2 regions of the Pseudomonas sp. SDO5591_S426 genome follow, and region 2 is predicted to be linked to the other one. Evidence: predicted binding sites of a transcription regulator. Region 2 holds the regulator's gene; the other holds the start of a gene.
The links. The regulator FliA, encoded in region 2, starts transcription of late flagellar genes. The targets are predictions, from matches to a motif close to CTAAAGTTTNNNNNNNNNNNGCCGNTAA.
Positions count from the first base shown of each region.

Region 1: ACW9JC_RS24370 (methyl-accepting chemotaxis protein) is a predicted target of FliA. The motif match lies at 1,649-1,676, and genes of this name have one in related genera.

Region 1 covers NZ_JBSVXD010000173.1:1,404-5,138, reverse strand. The annotation lists gene ACW9JC_RS24370 (methyl-accepting chemotaxis protein) at 1-1,608, opposite strand, end outside; gene ACW9JC_RS24365 (Na+/H+ antiporter family protein) at 1,932-3,248, shown strand; partial or broken gene ACW9JC_RS24360 (cache domain-containing protein) at 3,393-3,735, shown strand, end outside.
Region 2 covers NZ_JBSVXD010000026.1:25,370-34,046, reverse strand. The annotation lists gene motD (flagellar motor protein MotD) at 1-872, opposite strand, end outside; gene ACW9JC_RS08350 (flagellar motor protein) at 885-1,625, opposite strand; gene ACW9JC_RS08345 (protein-glutamate methylesterase/protein-glutamine glutaminase) at 1,625-2,755, opposite strand; gene ACW9JC_RS08340 (chemotaxis protein CheA) at 2,805-5,075, opposite strand; gene ACW9JC_RS08335 (protein phosphatase CheZ) at 5,111-5,899, opposite strand; gene ACW9JC_RS08330 (chemotaxis response regulator CheY) at 5,919-6,290, opposite strand; gene fliA (RNA polymerase sigma factor FliA) at 6,457-7,197, opposite strand; gene fleN (flagellar synthesis regulator FleN) at 7,194-8,024, opposite strand; gene flhF (flagellar biosynthesis protein FlhF) at 8,141-8,677, opposite strand, start outside.

The sequences.
Region 1 (3,735 bases), on a different contig from region 2:
TTCGACCTGAACCATGGCCGCGCTCATGTCGGCGGCGAGGTTGTCGATGCTGGTGGTCGTGCGGTCAATCACGGACAAGCCCCGGCGGGTCGCTTGGTCAGCATCCTTCGCAGCCTGTGCCGCTTGGGCGGCGCTGCGGGCGACGTCCTGGGCGGTGGCGCTCATTTCATGGGACGCGGTGGCGACCTGATCCACCTGACGGTACTGCTGCTCCATGCCGGCGCTGGTTTCGGTGGCGATGGCGGATGACTGGTCCGCGGTGCTGCGGGCGTCCTGCACCGAGCGTTTCACTTCGGCAATGATCGGTTGCAGCTTGTCGAGGAAACGGTTGAACCAGCCGGCCAACTGCCCCAGCTCATCCTGTTTATCATAGGCCAGGCGTCGGGTCAGATCGCCTTCGCCGCTGGCGATGTCTTCGAGCATGTGCGCCACGCCGAGGATCGGTTTGGTCACGCTGCGCGCCATCAGCCACACCAGCAACAGGCCGATCAGTGCGGCCAGCACGCCCAGGCCGAGTTCGGTCAGGGTGCCGGCGGTGTTGCTGTCATCCAGTTGTTTTTTCAGCGTTTCGGCAGGGCCGACCAGCACTTTCTCCGGTACGTCGAGCAACACGCCCCAGGCTTTGCCGCCCGGAATCGGCTGGAATGGCGCCAGCACTTTCAGTTGTTGGTCGCTGTGCAGGCTGCTGGTGTTGCTGCTGGTGGCGAGCAGGCGCATCAGCTCGGCGCCGCTGGTCTTGTCCACGGTTTCCAGGCGCTGGCTGAGCTTGCTCGCATCCGCGCTGTAACCGGCCAGTAAACCAGCCGGGCTGACGATGCTGACGCTGGTCTGGCCGTCGTAGAGTTTCTTGCTCGCACTCTGGCTGAGGGTTTGCAGGCTGTTGAGATTGATATCCACCGACAGCGAAGCGATGACCTTGCCGTTGACGATCAGCGGGAACACGATGCTGGTCATCAGCACGTTGTGGCCGTCGATCACATAGAAGTAGGGCTCGATCACGCAGGGCTTGAGGCTGGTGCGCGGGCAGGTGAACCAGGCGTTGGCCGCCTCGCCGCTGGGGCCGGTGCGGGTGTCGGCCATGTCGCTTTCCGGCAAGGGCATGGAGGTCAGCTTGCCCGGCGTCGGTTGCGACCAGTACAGGGCAAAGCGACCCTTTTCGTTACTGCCGACCTCGCTCTGATCGGCGAACAGTTCGTCCTTGCCGTCCAGCCCATTGGGTTCGAACACCAACGACAACCCGAGCAACTCCGGATTGGCTTGCAGCGCCGACTTGACCTGACGGGTCAGGTCTTCACGCAGGTCGAAGGCATCGAGAAAGCGCTTCTCGGCCTGGTCGCGCAGGAACAGCACCTGACGCGAAAAGCCGTGGCCATATTGATAGGCGTCCATGAACTGCTGGCGAATGACCAGCGCCTGGTTTTCGCCCTGGGACTCGATCCGCGCCTGTGCCGCTTCATTCAGCATCTCCATGCTCGAGGCTTTCACCAGCTCGGAGCTGTGCTCCATGCGATACAGCGAAAGACCTACCAGCAAGGTCACGATGCCCGCCAGGCACAGCCCGGCCAGCAGGGTGATTTTCCATTGGATGGAAAGTTGTCTGAGCGACATGGAGACGTCCTTATTCGATAAATATCTGAGACTTTGCACTGTAACGGCTGCGATTGAGCTTTCTTTATCCCTCCCGTCGAATAACGGAGTGTCCTCTGTAGGAGCTGCCGAAGGCTGCGATCTTTTGATTTTTACGTTCTCACCGGCGTTGAAGATCAGGAGATCGCAGCCTTCGGCAGCGCCTACACGAGCAAGTCTTGGCTTTGACAAGAAAGGGCTGCTGCGGCAAAGTGCGCGCCCTTCTAATAAGACCCATTCTTCAACCCGCTGGCCGCTGATGCAGACGCCCGGCTGGACTCTTTTCGCTTGTCTGGAGAACGACAATGAATGCAGTAATTGCCGCGGTCGGCATCATGCTGATACTCAGCCTGTCCCGCGTGCATGTGGTGATCGCGCTGATCGTTGGTGCGCTGGTGGGTGGTTTGACCGGTGGCCTGGGGATCGAAGCGACGCTGAAAGCCTTCAACAGTGGCCTCGGCGGCGGGGCGACGGTGGCGTTGTCCTACGCGTTGCTCGGTGCTTTCGCGGTGGCGATTGCCAAGTCGGGCATGGCCCATGCCTTGGCCGACAAGGCCTTGGCAATGGTCGATCGCCAGCACGCCACGGGCGGTGGCCAGGTCAAGTGGCTGTTGATCGGTCTGCTGTGGGTGGTGGCCATCGCCTCGCAGAACATCTTGCCGATACATATCGCCTTCATTCCCTTGCTGGTACCACCGCTGCTTTATGTACTGACCAAGTTGCAACTGGATCGCCGGTTGATCGCCTGTGTCATCACCTTCGGCCTGATCACCCCGTACATGTTCCTGCCGGTGGGTTTCGGCAACATCTTTCTCAATGAAATCCTGCTGGCCAACGTTGCGCGCAGCGGCGTGGACATCAGCGGCATCAATGTCACCCACGCCATGGGCATTCCGGCCCTGGGCATGGTCGCGGGCCTGCTGATCGCGTTTGTCAGCTACCGCAAGAAACGTATCTACGATCTGACAAAGATCGAGCAAGTCGAGCAGGTCGCGGTGCAATACAACCCGATGAGCCTGCTGGTGGCGGGTGTGGCGATTGCGGCGGCGTTCATCATTCAGTTGTTGCTGGACTCGATGATTATCGGTGCGCTGGCTGGTTTTCTGATCTTCTCGGTGTCGGGCATCGTCAAGTGGCGCGACACCGACGACCTGTTCACCGAAGGCATGAAGATGATGGCGATGATCGGCTTCATCATGATCGCCGCGTCCGGGTTTGCCGAAGTGATGAAGGCTACCGGTGAGGTGCAAACGCTGGTCGAATCGTCGGCGGCGTACATCGATCACAGCAAGGGCGTCGGCGCCTTGTTGATGTTGCTGGTAGGTTTGCTGGTGACCATGGGCATCGGTTCGTCGTTCTCCACTGTGCCGATCCTGGCGGCGATCTTCGTGCCGCTGTGTGTGCAACTGGGCTTCAGCCCGTTGGCCATTGTGTGCATCGTCGGCACCGCCGGCGCCCTCGGTGACGCCGGTTCACCGGCCTCCGATTCGACCCTCGGCCCGACCTCCGGCCTGAACATCGACGGCCAGCATCACCACATCTGGGACACCGTGGTCCCGACCTTCCTGCACTACAACCTGCCGCTGCTGGTGTTCGGCTGGGTGGCCGCGATGGTCTTGTAACCCCGGCGCTCTCTGTAGGAGCACGGCTTGCCGGCGATAGCGCTCTCAAGGACGCAATCGCGGGCAAGCCGTGCTCCTACAGTTTTTTGTTCGCGTGCCGTTAAAGCCTTTACCCACGCCAACAAAATCAAAAGAGTGAACGTCATGCGCATGAGCCTGAAGGCTAAAGTCCTGTCCCTTGCCGTCCTGCCGGTGTTGCTCTTCGCGCTGGTCATCAGTCTGACCACGTTGTTTATCCTGCAAGGCCAGGCCCGCCAAGAGGTCGAGGAAACCCGCGAACGCCTGCTCAGCGATGCCAAGGCGACTCTGCAAAGTTATGTCGCCGTAGCCATGACCACGATCAAGCCGCTGTACGAAGCTGCTGCTCAAGGTGATGACGCCGCACGGGCCCAGGCGATCAAGTTGCTGTCGAGCATCAGCTACGGCAAGGACGGTTACTTCTTCGGCTACGACTCCAACACTGTGCGCCTGTTCAAGGCCAAAGACC
Region 2 (8,677 bases):
GACGGAGAATTGACGGCGCTCTCTCGTACCGGCGACTTGACCGGGGTCGGTGCAGTTTGTGTGCCAGCACGCTTCAACGCGGCATCCGGTTGCGCATGGGCGGTTCCGGTGCCGGTCAGGCTGCGGCGTACATCGAGATTGCGTGACACCACCAGCACCACACGACGGTTGCGCGCCCGGCCCTCAGCGGTAGCGTTATTGGCCACGGGCTGGAATTCACCGTAACCCACCGACGCCAGGCGACCCGGGTTCACCCCTTGCATCGCCAGCATGCGCACGATGCTCGCCGAACGGGCCGACGACAGCTCCCAGTTGGTCGGGTACTGCGAGGTACGAATTGGTTGATCGTCAGTAAAACCTTCGACGTGGATCGGGTTGTCGAACGGCTTCAGGATCACCGCGACCTTGTCGATGATGTTGAACGCGATGTCGCTGGGCATCGCGTCGCCGCTGCCGAACAACAGGCTGGAGTTGAGTTCGATCTCGACCCACAACTCGTTGCCGCGCACGGTCATCTGGTTGGATTGGATCAGATCGCCGAACGCCGCACTGATGTCGTCGGCGATGCTTTTCAGCGGATCGCTCGCGCCGGCAACCCCGGCATCGACTTGCTCGCTGTCCTTGACCAGCGGCTTGGCCGGGGTCACGGTCTTCGGTCGCTCTTCGCCGATCGGAATCGGCTTGAGGGCGCTGTCGGTATCGGTGAAGACCCCGATCAGCGCTTCGGAAATGATCTTGTACTTGCCTTCGTTGATCGAAGAAATCGAGTACATGACCACGAAGAACGCGAACAGCAAGGTGATGAAGTCCGCGTAGGACACCAGCCAGCGTTCGTGATTGACGTGTTCATCATGCTGGCGACGACGTGCCATGAGGTTATTCCCTTAATCCATGAAGCCTTGCAGCTTCAACTCGATGGAGCGTGGGTTTTCACCTTCGGCGATCGACAGGATGCCTTCCAGCAACATTTCGCGATAACGGGACTGACGCAATGCAACGGATTTGAGCTTGGCGGCAATCGGCAGCAGCACCAGGTTGGCACTGGCCACACCGTAGATGGTGGCGACGAAGGCCACGGCGATGCCGTTACCCAGTTGCGACGGATCACCGAGGTTGCCCATGACGTGAATCAGGCCCATCACCGCACCGATGATGCCGATGGTCGGCGCATAGCCGCCCATGCTTTCGAAGACTTTGGCGGCTTCGATGTCGCGGCTTTCCTGGGTGTAGAAATCCACTTCCAGGATGCTGCGGATCGCTTCCGGTTCGGCACCGTCCACCAGCAGTTGCAGGCCTTTACGCGAGTAGCTGTCGGGTTCGGCGTCGGCAATGCCTTCCAGGCCGAGCAAGCCTTCCTTGCGCGCGGTCAGGCTCCAGTTGACGACGCGATCGATGCCGCCGGCCAAGTCGACGCGTGGCGGAAACAGGATCCACGCCAGGATCTGCATGGCGCGCTTGAAAGCGCTCATCGGCGACTGCAGCAGCGCTGCGCCGATGGTGCCGCCGAGTACGATCAAGGCTGCCGGGCCGTTGGCCAGCGCACCGAGGTGCCCGCCTTCGAGGTAGTTGCCGCCGATGATGGCGACGAACGCCATGATGATGCCGATAAGGCTTAGAACATCCATCAGATACATGCCTCGACGATGTGCCGGCCAATGTCGTCCAGGCTGTACACCGCGTCGGCGAGCTCGGCTTTGACGATCGCCATTGGCATGCCGTAGATCACGCAGCTGGCTTCATCCTGAGCCCAGATCGAACTGCCGCCCTGCTTGAGCAAACGCGCGCCTTCGCGACCGTCGGCGCCCATGCCGGTCAAGACGACCGCCAGAACTTTGTCACCGTAGGACTTGGCCGCCGAACCGAAGGTGATGTCCACGCACGGTTTGTAATTGAGACGTTCGTCACCCGGCAGGATTTTCACCGCGCCACGGCCGTCGATCATCATTTGCTTGCCACCCGGCGCGAGCAACGCCAGGCCCGGACGCAGGATGTCGCCATCCTCGGCTTCCTTGACGCTGATGCGGCAGAGCTTGTCCAGGCGTTCGGCGAACGCTTTGGTAAACGCGGCCGGCATGTGCTGGATCAGCACGAGCGGTGCCGGGAAGTTGGCCGGCAATTGGGTCAGTACCCGTTGCAGGGCAACCGGACCGCCAGTGGATGTACCGATGGCGACCAGTTTGTAGGCTTTGCGTTTCGGCGCGGGCGACGACGGCGTAGCCGCGTGGGCACGTGCCGGAATCGGTGCGGGTGCCGGACGTGCGGGCGCGCTGCTGCCGTAACTGCCGATGCTCGAAGGCATTGGCGTCGGAGCGGGTGCGGCCACAGGAGCCGGAGCACTGTAAGAACTGACACGACGGTTGCTGCGCGCGATGCTGAGAATCTTCTCGCACAGCAGTTGCTTGACCTTCTCGGGGTTGCGCGAGATGTCTTCGAAATTCTTCGGCAGGAAGTCCACCGCGCCGGCGTCCAGCGCATCCAGGGTCACCCGGGCGCCTTCGTGGGTCAGCGAGGAAAACATCAAGACCGGGGTCGGGCAGCGCTGCATGATGTGCCGCACTGCCGTGATGCCGTCCATCATCGGCATCTCGTAGTCCATGGTGATCACGTCTGGCTTGAGGGCCAGGGCCTGATCGATCGCCTCTTTTCCGTTGGTCGCCGTACCGACGACCTGGATATTCGAATCCGCTGAAAGAATTTCCGAGACGCGGCGGCGGAAAAACCCCGAATCATCCACCACCAGGACTTTGACTGCCATAAACACTCCGTTAGACGGAGCGAGGCTCAGTCGCCCCGCTCCACCAGAATCAAATACGCCGTGCGGCGTAACGCTTGAGCATGCTCGGAACATCGAGAATCAGCGCGATGCGACCGTCACCGGTGATGGTGGCGCCCGACATGCCCGGGGTTCCCTGGAGCATTTTGCCCAATGGCTTGATGACCACTTCTTCCTGGCCCACCAGTTGATCGACGACGAAGCCGATCCGCTGGGTGCCCACCGAAAGGATCACCACATGGCCTTCGCGCTGCTCTTCGTGAGCGGCGGAGCTGACCAGCCAGCGCTTGAGGTAGAACAACGGCAGCGCCTTGTCCCGCACGATCACCACTTCCTGGCCATCCACCACGTTGGTGGTCGACAGGTCGAGGTGGAAGATCTCGTTGACGTTCACCAGCGGGAACGCAAACGCCTGGTTGCCGAGCATGACCATCAGCGTCGGCATGATCGCCAGGGTCAACGGCACCTTGATGACGATCTTCGATCCCTGACCCTTGGCCGAGAAAATGTTGATCGAACCGTTGAGCTGGGAAATCTTGGTTTTCACCACGTCCATGCCCACGCCACGACCCGACACGTCGGAGATCTCGGTCTTGGTCGAGAAGCCCGGGGCGAAGATCAGGTTGTAGCACTCGGTATCGCTCAGGCGATCGGCCGCGTCCTTGTCCATCACACCGCGTTTCACCGCGATGGAACGCAGGACATTCGGGTCCATGCCTTTGCCGTCATCGGAGATCGACAGCAGGATATGGTCGCCTTCCTGCTCTGCCGCGAGGATCACTTTGCCGCCGCGGGCCTTGCCCGAAGCTTCGCGTTCTTCCGGCGACTCGATACCGTGGTCGACCGCGTTGCGCACCAAGTGGACCAGCGGGTCGGCCAGGGCCTCGACGAGGTTCTTGTCGAGGTCGGTTTCTTCGCCGACCAGTTCCAGGTTGATCTCTTTCTTGAGCTGGCGAGCAAGGTCGCGAACCAGACGCGGGAAGCGCCCGAAGACTTTCTTGATCGGTTGCATCCGGGTCTTCATGACCGCGGTTTGCAGGTCGGCCGTGACCACGTCGAGGTTCGACACAGCCTTGGACATGGCTTCATCGGCGCTGTTGGCACCGAGGCGGACCAGGCGGTTACGCACCAGCACCAACTCGCCGACCATGTTCATGATTTCGTCGAGACGCGCGGTATCGACCCGCACGGTGGTCTCGGCTTCGCTGGCCGGTTTTTCCGCCGGTGGCGCGGCCGGGGCACGGGCCGGAGCCGGTGCAGCAGCGGCGGCAGGCGTCGGTGTTTCGGCTTTCGGCTCGGGTGCCTTGGCTACCGGTTTCGGCGCCGCAGCCTTGGCGACAGGTGCTGCAACCGAGGCGCTGGCGCCGGTTGCCGTTCCAGCCGTCGCGCCCACTTCAGTGAACTTGCCTTTGCCGTGCAATTCGTCGAGCAGCGATTCGAATTCGTGATCGCTGATCAGGTCGCTACCGGCTGCAGCAGCGGCTGGCGCGGCTGGCGTCGGCACCGAAGCGATGGCCGATTCCAGCGCATCGACGGCAAAGTTACCTTTGCCGTGCAACTGGTCGAGCAGTGCTTCGAATTCGTCGTCAGTAATGTCGGAGCTGTCGCCCGCGGCCTTCGGCGCTTGCGGCGCCGCAGGGGCAGCAGGTGCCACTGCATCGACGGCGAACTGGCCTTTGCCGTGTAGCTGGTCGAGCAACGACTCGAACTCGGCATCGGTGATTTCGTCGCTGGCAGCGGCATCGCTGGCAGGCGCTGGAGCAGCCGCCGGTGCCTCGGCCTGAGCCTTGACGGCGTTCAGCGAGTCCAGCAGTTGTTCGAATTCATTGTCGGTGATGTCACCCGATTCGCTTTCGGCGACAGGTTCTTCAACCACTTCGGCGACAGGCGCAGGCGCCGCCTCGTCCGCTGTTTGCGGCTCGGCCAGTCGGGCCAATGCGGCGAGCAATTCAGGCGTGGCAGCCGTGATCGGGCTGCGCTCGCGGACTTCGCTGAACATGCTGTTCACCGCGTCCAGTGCTTCGAGAACCACGTCCATCAATTCCGAGTCGACGCGACGTTCACCCTTGCGCAGGATGTCGAACACGTTCTCGGCGATGTGACAGCACTCCACCAGCTCGTTGAGCTGGAGGAAGCCGGCGCCCCCTTTTACAGTGTGAAAACCGCGAAAAATTGCATTGAGCAAATCCGCATCATCCGGACGGCTTTCCAGCTCGACCAGTTGCTCGGACAGTTGCTCTAGAATCTCGCCGGCCTCAACCAGGAAATCCTGAAGGATCTCTTCATCGGCGCCGAAGCTCATTAATGGTGTGCTCCTAACAGAACAGGTCTAAAAACCTAAAATCCAAGGCTGGATAACAAATCGTCCACATCGTCCTGACCGGACACAACGTCTTCTCTTTTATCGGCATGAATCTGCGGACCTTCACCCTGAGAGAGATGTTTTTGTGGATCTTTTTCTGCAAGCATCGCTTCACGGTCATGTTCGATGCCCGCAAAGCGGTCCACCTGACTGGCCATAAGCACGAGCTTGAGCAGGTTGCTCTCAACTTCGGTGACCAGTTGGGTCACTCGCTTGATCACTTGACCTGTGAGGTCCTGATAATCCTGGGCAAGCAGAATATCGTTGAGGTTGGTCGACACGGCGCGGTTGTCAGTGCTGCTGCGCGCCAGGAATCCGTCGACGCGACGGGCCAGCTCGCGGAACTCTTCAGCCCCGACTTCGCGACGCATGAAGCGTCCCCAATCGGTGCTCAAGGCCTGGGCTTCGTCAGCCAGGCTGTTGACCAGCGGCGTGGCGTTTTCCACCAGATCCATGGTGCGGTTGGCCGCGGCCTCGGTCAGCTTGACCACATAACCCAGACGCTCGGTGGCGTCGGTGATCTGTGACACTTCCTCGGCTTGCGGCATGTGCGGGTCAATCTGGAAATTGACGATCGCGCTATGCAGCTCGCGGGTGAGCTTGCCCACTTCCTGATACAGGCCGCGGTCACGGGTCTGGTTGAGCTCATGGATCAATTGCACAGCATCGCCGAACTTGCCCTTTTCAAGGCTCTCGACCAGTTCGACGGCGTGTTTTTTCAGGGTCGATTCAAAATCGCCCTGCGAAGATTCGTTATGCCCCATAGCTCCCCCGTGGCGCAGTTCAACCGATGCGTTCGAAAATCTTCTCGATTTTTTCTTTCAACGCCTGGGCCGTGAAGGGTTTGACCACATAGCCGTTTACACCGGCCTGGGCCGCTTCGATGATCTGCTCGCGCTTGGCTTCAGCGGTCACCATCAGCACCGGCAGGTGCTTGAGCTTTTCATCGGCACGCACGTGGCGCAGCAGATCGATACCGGTCATGCCAGGCATGTTCCAGTCCGTTACCAGAAAGTCGATGCTCCCGCTGTTGAGAACCGGAATGGCGGTAGTGCCATCGTCGGCCTCGACCGTGTTGGTGAACCCAAGGTCACGCAACAGGTTTTTTATGATCCGCCGCATCGTTGAGAAGTCATCAACGATGAGGATTTTCATGTTCTTGTCCAATTCGACCTCCAAGCAGACTAAAACGCGCCCAGCACCTGGGCGCGCCATTTCAATCAATCTGGCAAAACACTCGATGACTGTCTGGAGTACAGCGGATCGAGACCGGCGCGGTTCATCACCCCACCAGCCACGTCACAGTGCCCCCACACTGCCTTCAGCGCGCTCGCCACTCTCCCAAACGCCCCCGCAAACGGGCCGCGCACTGGCTGTGTAACTGGCTGACCCGAGACTCGCTGACTCCCAGGACCTCACCGATTTCCTTGAGATTCAACTCTTCGTCGTAGTACAGCGCCAACACCAGTCGCTCACGCTCCGGCAAATTGGCAATCGCGTCCGCCAGCGCCGCCTGGAAGCGTTCATCTTCCAGATCGCGTGACGGCTCGAGATGAGCACTCGCGCCATCCTCGTGCAGCCCTTCGTGTTCGCCGTCCTGCAACAGATCGTCGAAACTGAATAACCGGCTGCCCAGGGTGTCGTTCAAAATCCCGTAATAATCGTCGAGACTCAATTGGAGTTCGGCCGCAACTTCGTGATCTTTAGCGTCACGGCCGGTTTTAGCTTCAATCGAGCGAATGGCATCGCTGACCATGCGGGTATTGCGGTGGACCGAACGTGGCGCCCAGTCCCCCTTGCGCACTTCATCGAGCATGGCGCCGCGGATGCGGATGCCCGCGTACGTCTCGAAACTCGCGCCTTTGCTAGCGTCGTATTTGGTGGAGACTTCCAGCAGGCCGATCATCCCGGCCTGGATCAAATCTTCGACCTGGACACTGGCCGGCAGACGCGCCAGCAAGTGATAGGCAATGCGTTTGACCAGCGGCGCATAACGCTCGATCAGCTCGTACTGCGCATCGCGTGCCGACTTCTTGTAGAGGTTGTAGCCGCTGGCTGTCATAGAACCGGTCCTGCCGTTTGTTGCACGAGGCGCTCGACGAAGAATTCCAGATGCCCGCGCGGGTTGGCAGGCAGCGGCCAGGTGTCGACCTTCTGTGCGATCGCCTTGAACGCCAGCGAGCACTTGGAGCGCGGGAAGGCTTCGTAGACGGCACGTTGTTTCTGCACAGCCTTGCGCACGCTTTCGTCGTAAGGCACGGCGCCGACGTATTGCAGGGCGACGTCGAGGAAGCGATCCGTGACTTTGGTCAACTTGGCGAACAGGTTGCGCCCTTCCTGCGGGCTCTGGGCCATGTTGGCCAGGACGCGGAAGCGGTTCATGCCGTAGTCGCGGTTAAGCAGTTTGATCAGCGCGTAGGCGTCGGTGATCGAAGTCGGCTCGTCGCAGACCACCAGCAACACTTCCTGGGCCGCGCGAACGAAACTGACTACCGAGTCACCAATACCCGCAGCGGTGTCGATCACCAGCACGTCGAGGTTGTCGCCGATGTCGCTGAAGGCCTGGATCAGGCCGGCGTGCTGCGCCGGGCTCAAATGAACCATGCTCTGGGTGCCGGACGCGGCCGGAACGATGCGGATGCCGCCGGGGCCCTGCAACAGGACGTCGCGCAGCTCGCAGCGGCCTTCGATCACGTCGGCCAGGGTACGTTTGGGTGTCAGCCCCAGCAGAACGTCGACGTTCGCCAGTCCCAGGTCGGCGTCCAGCAGCATGACGCGCCGGCCAAGCTCAGCCAAAGCCAGGGACAAGTTCACTGACACGTTAGTTTTCCCGACGCCACCTTTGCCGCCGGTCACCGCGATCACCTGTACGGGATGCATGCTGCCCATGTTATTTCTTTACCTTGTCTTGCATAGACGGAGGCCACATTACTGGCTGCGCGTTCGCAAACGGAACAATGCATGGCAGACCATCGATGTAGGTACAAAAACTATTCATTGTTACCTCAGCCTACCTGCTTGGTGGGGCTGTGGTAGATATCAGCGAACATGTCAGCCATGGCTTCTTCGCTGGGCTCTTCCTGCATTTGCACGCTAACGGCGCGACTGACCAGTTGATGACGGCGCGGCAGATGCAAATCATCCGGAATCCGCGGGCCGTCGGTCAGGTAGGCCACCGGCAATTCATGGCTGATGGCCAGGCTCAACACCTCGCCCAGACTCGCCGTTTCATCCAGTTTAGTCAGGATGCAGCCAGCTAGCCCGCAGCGCTTGTAACTGTGATAAGCGGCCGTCAGAACCTGCTTCTGGCTGGTGGTTGCCAGGACCAGATAATTTTTGGAACGGATGCCACGCCCGGCCAGGCTTTCGAGCTGCATGCGCAGCGCCGGATCACTGGCTTGCAGGCCGGCGGTATCGATCAGTACGACGCGTTTGCGCAGCAGTGGTTCCAACGCCTGCACCAGCGATTGGCCCGGATCGACATGGGTCACCGACACATTGAGAATCCGACCAAGGGTCTTGAGCTGCTCCTGGGCACCAAT